Regions from separate parts of the Escherichia marmotae genome, predicted to be linked through region 3. Evidence: predicted binding sites of a transcription regulator. Region 3 holds the regulator's gene; each other region holds the start of a gene.
What was found. The regulator LexA, encoded in region 3, represses DNA repair genes until DNA is damaged. The targets are predictions, from matches to a motif close to TNCTGTATGTACATACAGNA.

Region 1: a site for LexA is predicted at 911-930, ahead of metR (HTH-type transcriptional regulator MetR). Genes of this name have one in related genera too.
Region 2: a site for LexA is predicted at 1,259-1,278, ahead of sbmC (DNA gyrase inhibitor SbmC). Genes of this name have one in related genera too.

The regions. Positions count from the first base shown of each region.
Region 1 is NZ_CP025979.1:3,175,936-3,178,133, reverse strand. Features, by position in the region: gene bioP (biotin transporter) at 1-38, shown strand, start outside; gene metR (HTH-type transcriptional regulator MetR) at 1-879, opposite strand, end outside; gene metE (5-methyltetrahydropteroyltriglutamate--homocysteine S-methyltransferase) at 997-2,198, shown strand, end outside.
Region 2 is NZ_CP025979.1:389,744-391,941, reverse strand. Features, by position in the region: gene C1192_RS01850 (FUSC family protein) at 1-562, opposite strand, end outside; gene sbmC (DNA gyrase inhibitor SbmC) at 771-1,244, opposite strand; gene dacD (serine-type D-Ala-D-Ala carboxypeptidase DacD) at 1,363-2,198, opposite strand, start outside.
Region 3 is NZ_CP025979.1:3,613,016-3,615,213, reverse strand. Features, by position in the region: gene dinF (MATE family efflux transporter DinF) at 1-1,067, opposite strand, end outside; gene lexA (transcriptional repressor LexA) at 1,140-1,748, opposite strand; gene dgkA (diacylglycerol kinase) at 1,858-2,198, opposite strand, start outside.

The DNA.
Region 1 (2,198 bases), 440 kb from region 3:
CAGATGATCGCAGGCGTGATTGCGCGTTGAGCGAATAAACGCTTCCGTAACCGGCTGACGCTGCTCGCCATCGCGAACGGCGGCGTACAGTCGGCTCCACAATCCTTCGCCAAGGGTTTTAGTCACTACCAAACCCTGGCGTTCAAAGCTCTCCACCACCCAATGCGGCAGGGCGGCAATACCCATCCGCGCGGCAACCATCTGAATCAACAATAAGGTGTTATCGACGCTTTTCAGTGACGGACTGACGCCTGCGGGCTGAAGAAAATGCCGCCAGACATCCAGTCGGCTACGCTGCACCGGATAAATTAACAGCGTCTCGCTGGCGAGATCTTCCGGCGTGATCCGCGTTTTCGCAGCCAGTGGATGGTCAGGTGCTAACACCAGACGCACTTCATAATCGAACATTGGCGAGTAATGCAGGCCACTGCGCGGCAGAATATCGGATGTCATCACCAGATCCAGCTCGCCCTGTTGCAACGCGGGCTGCGGGTCAAAGGTTACGCCCGATTTAAAATCCGTCTCGACCTGCGGCCAGTTCTTATGAAAGTTTTCTAACGCGGGCGTCAGCCACTGAATACAGCTATGACATTCGATGGCGATACGCAGGCGAGTCTGCTGCGGTTCATTGCAGGCTTGCAGTGCCTGACTGATTTGCGGCAGTACCTGGTTTGCCAGTTGTAACAGGATTTCTCCCTGCGGCGTAAAGCGTAGCGGCTGGCTTTTACGCACAAATAGCCGGAAGCCAAGACGTTGTTCCAGATCGCTAAACTGGTGAGACAGGGCGGATTGCGTCTGATGCAACGTCGCCGCAGCGGCTGCGAGCGAGCCGCAGTTCCGCAACGCTTGTAGCGTTTTCAGGTGTTTTACTTCGATCATGAAAGTCCTTCACTTCGGCATGAATAATTTGCGCTTGAGGAATATACAGTAACCGCCAATTATGGATGTGTAAACATCTGGACGTCTAAATACTAAAAATTCCATAAGGGGCATATAATGACAATTCTTAATCACACCCTCGGTTTTCCTCGCGTTGGCCTGCGTCGCGAGCTGAAAAAAGCACAAGAAAGTTATTGGGCGGGGAACTCCACGCGTGAAGAATTACTGGCGGTGGGGCGTGAATTGCGTGCCCGTCACTGGGATCAACAAAAGCAGGCCGGTATCGACTTGCTGCCGGTGGGCGACTTTGCCTGGTACGATCATGTTCTGACCACCAGCCTGTTGCTGGGTAACGTTCCGGCGCGTCATCAGAACAAAGATGGTTCTGTAGATATCGACACCCTTTTCCGTATTGGTCGTGGACGTGCGCCAACTGGCGAACCTGCGGCGGCGGCGGAAATGACCAAATGGTTTAACACCAACTATCACTACATGGTGCCGGAGTTCGTTAAAGGGCAGCAATTCAAACTGACCTGGACGCAGTTGCTGGATGAAGTGGATGAGGCGCAGGCGCGGGGCCACAAGGTGAAGCCTGTGCTACTGGGACCGGTCACCTACCTGTGGCTGGGCAAAGTGAAAGGTGAACAGTTTGATCGCCTGAGTCTGCTGAATGACATTCTGCCGGTTTATCAGCAAGTTCTGGCGGAACTGGCAAAACGTGGCATTGAGTGGGTACAGATCGACGAACCGGCGCTGGTACTGGAACTGCCGCAGGCGTGGCTGGACGCGTATAAACCTGCTTACGATGCACTGCAGGGGCAGGTGAAACTGCTGTTGACCACCTATTTTGAAGGCGTAACACCGAACCTCGACACGATTACTGCGCTGCCTGTTCAGGGTCTGCATGTCGACCTCGTACATGGCAAAGATGATGTAGCAGAACTACACAAGCGCCTGCCTTCTGACTGGCTGCTGTCTGCCGGACTGGTCAATGGTCGTAACGTCTGGCGCGCCGATCTCACCGAGAAATATGCGCAAATTAAGGACATTGTCGGTAAACGTGATTTATGGGTGGCATCTTCCTGCTCACTGCTTCATAGCCCTATCGACCTGAGCGTGGAAACGCGCCTTGATGCAGAAGTGAAAAGCTGGTTTGCCTTCGCCCTGCAAAAATGTCATGAACTGGCACTGCTACGCGATGCGTTGAACAGTGGTGACACGGCAGCTCTGGCAGAGTGGAGCGCACCGATTCAGGCGCGCCGTCACTCAACCCGCGTACATAATCCGGCGGTAGAAAAACGTCTGGCAGCCATTACCGC
Region 2 (2,198 bases), 1.4 Mb from region 3:
CTGACTGATAGACGCGATTATATTCAGTGAGACTTTTCGCCAGTTGAATGCGCCAGTGGATAAAAGCACGTTGCGGCCAGATGCCGGTAAACAACATTGCCAGTAAAGAGCCGAAGATCACATCGCCGCTTCGCCATAATGCAGTATCAATTTCACCGGTTGGCGAGCCAACAACAATTGCCAGCGTCACACCAATCAATAAACCTTGATATGGCTTCTTACCCAGCGCCAGCCAACCGCAAAGGAACATGGCTGCAGCACACCAGACTAACATCAACGGTAAAGAGATTAACTCCAGTTGCAGAGCGATAAGACCTAATATCGAACCCAACACAGTACCGCCAATACGTTCAAAGGCGCGAGGGACAACGTTGCCCCAGAACGAAATTGGCCCCATGATCACCACCATAGTGACCAGCGGCCAGGTGCTTTCCGGGATGGTAAACAAGCGAATGATGAGAAAGGTGAGCAAGAACGCCAGCGCAACTCGCGTACCATGCACAATGCGGTAATGGCGGTACACTCGAATTTCAAACGGGCTTAAGGACTTATCGGCACGCACGCGGGCACTCCGTGGAATAAGAGAAAAAACGGTCATAATGCAATCTGGCAGTCCGGGAACGATAACGCTATGTAACAAATCTGTCCGGCAAACCGGGAATAGCAGACGTTCCCGGTTTGGTTGTCAGAAAACTGCAGACGAATCTTACTCTTTTACATAACGAAAAACAGCGTAGCAATCGGGTTATCCTCTGATCCAGTGCCACTTATCAGCGCTGTTTAGGCTGCACCGCAACATACATTTCGATATCCCAATACCCCTCTTCCGCACCATTGTTCAGATAAACCTCAAAGCAGGGCTTTGGCAACATTTCGTAAGCGCTGTCCTGCAAGAGAGTATTAAAGAACTGATACCAGGGTTTAGCAAAGTCATCACCCACTACGCGTGCAACCGCCACCGCATACTGACCTCCAGAAATTTCCGTCAGGATGACGCCCTCACTGTTTTCGGGGAGAGTGAAGTCATCTGCCACCGAGACGACGGTGTCACAACGTAACTTTTCGGCGGGTGTTTCGTCTGGATTATCGTAATAGACCGCTACCCACTCCTTTGGCACGATATTTTTGTCGTCTACCCACATCATCAACTGCTCAAAACCTTGCTTTACCGTCTGTTCCCACGGGCCAACGAGATGGAAACCTGCAACGGTACGTTTATCTTCCTGTTTAATCTCGTAGTTCATGATGCCTCCATTAATACTGGTTTTATGTACAGTACATTTGCAATATAAAAACCACAAGGAATGAGTGTTGATTATGCGAGCAGACTCGCACTCCTGCCAGTCTGCTGCAAAAGAAAGGTCAGGCCTTATGGTGGAAATAATCGCTCAACCGGGAAAACATGCCGCCTTCACTGACGGATTCCAGGGTGACCAGCGGCCAGTGCGCCACCTGTTTATCCCGATCGTAAAGTTCAATTTCCCCAACCTGCTGATGGGCATTAATTGGCGCGGTCAGTTCTTTATCATTAAGGGTGTATTTTGCTTTGATATTCGGAATCTCCGCTTTTGGCAGCACCATCCAGAACTCTTGTTCGGTTCCAAGCGCAATCTTTTCTTTATCGCCATACCAGATGCGTTCTGTGCCAATCTTTTTCCCACGATGTAAAATTTGCACCGTAGTAAAGTTCTGTTGTCCCCAACGCAGTAGCTTTCTCGCCTCTTCTTCACGACCTTTTGCGCTTTCAGCCCCCATCACCACCGCAATGAGTCGACGCTGACCATCCACAGCCGAAGCAATGAGATTAAACCCGGCCCCGGAAGTATGTCCGGTTTTCAGGCCATCGACATTCATGGTTTTATCCCATAATAAGCCGTTACGGTTTTGCTGGGTGATGCCGTTCCAGGTGAGGCTTTTCTCACTGTACATATGATAAAACTCAGGTTCACCATGAATGATGGCGCGCGAAAGTACGGCTAAATCGTAGGCTGAACTATGCTGACCCGGCGCATCCAGACCATGTACCGTTTCAAAATGCGTATCCTTTAGATGCAACTTCTCGGCGTAATTGTTCATCATTTCAACAAACTGCCGTTGCCCACCAGCAATATAATCAGCCAGCGCAACACAAGCATCATTGCCGGAGTCGACAATTAATCCACGGCTTAAATCACGTACCGATACGCGATCCCCCTCTT
Region 3 (2,198 bases):
CAGATAAGGTAACGCTCGGCCAGATTCTGAATTTGGGTTAACGAGGTCAGCAACGCGATAATGTGTTCCCCTGCCAGCAGATAAACTACAGAAAACAACAGTGCCACGACACCTGACTGGCGGCACGCTGCGCGCCAGATATCCAGCAATTGACTACCGTCACGCGCGCCATACGCCTGACCAGAATGCGCTTCAACGGCGTAGGCAAAGCCATCCAACGCATAGGCGGTGAAGGTGAGTAACGTCATCAGAACCGCGTTAACAGCGATAATATCGCTCCCCAGCCGCGCGCCAATAACCGTTATTGCGCCAAAGCAGAGTTGCAACAGCAATGAGCGAAGCATGATGTCGCGGTTAAGCGCCAGTAAGCGACGGAAGTTTCCTCGCCAGGCTGTTTTCAGCATTTCGCCGGAGATACCGCGCAGTTTGAGGATTTTACGTACCATGAGCAGACCAATCAGCAACGTCGCATATTCTGCAACAACCGTCGCCAGCGCTGCGCCCTGCACGTTCATATGCAGTCCCATCACCAGCCAGATATCCAGCACAATGTTGAGGATATTGCCAACCACTAACAAAATCACTGGCGCACGGGCATATTGCACACCGAGCAACCAGCCAAGCAGCACCAGATTCGCCAGCGACGCCGGGGCGCTTAGCCAACGGATTTCAAGAAAGCGCCGCGCCTGTTCCAGCACTGCTTCGCTACCACCAACAATATGCAGCGCCAGATCGATAATCGGCGTACGCAGTAGAGCAATCAACGCCCCAGCCCCCAACGCCAACAGCAACGGCTGCACCAGCGCCCGCGCTAATGCCTGAGGATTTTGAGCACCAAAAGCCTGTGCAGTAAGCCCGGTAGTACTCATACGCAAAAACAGCAACAGCATAAAGAGAAAGCTGGTCGCCGTTGCACCAACCGCCACGCCGCCCAGATAAACCGGACTATCAAGATGACCAATAACCGCCGTATCAACCAACCCCAGCAAAGGAACGGTAATATTGGAGAAGATCATGGGTAAGGCGAGATGCCAGAGCGCTTTATCAGATGAAGTGAGGAATGCCATGCCGACAAGCCTGATGAAGAGAGATGAAAAACAAACCGCGACGCCAGGCGGCATCGCGGTATCAGAGATATATTACAGCCAGTCGCCGTTGCGAATAACCCCAACTGCCAGCCCTTCAATAGTGAAGCTCTGCTGACGAAGGTCAACGACAATCGGTTTAAACTCACTGTTTTCTGGCAGCAGTTCGACTTTATTACCCTGCTTTTTCAGACGTTTAACGGTAACTTCGTCATCAATACGCGCGACAACGACCTGACCATTACGTACATCCTGGGTTTTATGCACTGCCAGCAGATCGCCATCCATAATGCCGATATCTTTCATCGACATCCCGCTGACGCGCAGCAGGAAATCGGCATTCGGTTTGAACAGGGAAGGATCGACCTGATAATGACCTTCAATATGCTGTTGCGCCAGAAGCGGTTCACCAGCAGCCACACGGCCTACCAGCGGCAGCCCTTCTTCCTCTTCATGCAACAGACGGATCCCGCGCGATGCGCCGGAAACAATTTCAATAACGCCTTTGCGTGCCAGCGCCTTCAGATGTTCTTCAGCCGCATTTGGGGAACGGAACCCCAAACGCTGCGCGATTTCCGCACGCGTCGGCGGCATACCTGTCTGGCTGATGTGATCACGAATGAGATCAAACACCTCTTGCTGCCTGGCCGTTAACGCTTTCATTCCGCCCCCTGGGTGTATATACAGTTATGCTGTGAGTATATACAGCAAAAGGTGATTTTGGAACCATAAACTGCACAATAAACCAGAGATTTATCGAATTCTGGAAGGGTTATCCAAAATGCGACCATAACAGGATGCACCAGGTAATCACTGCGACGATAATCGCGATCAACACCGCCGCGGACCCCATATCTTTCGCTCGCCCGGAAAGCTCATGGTATTCGGAGCCAATACGGTCAACTACGGCCTCGATGGCGCTATTGAGAATTTCTACGATCATGACCAACATGACGGAGCTAATAAGCAGTACGCGGGTTATCGCGTCCACATCCAGCCAGCAGGCGATGATCACCGCCAACAATACCGCAACGCCTTCCTGACGGAATGCCGCTTCGTTGATCCATGCTGCGCGTAACCCTTTCCAGGAATAGCCAGCAGCTTTGATAATTC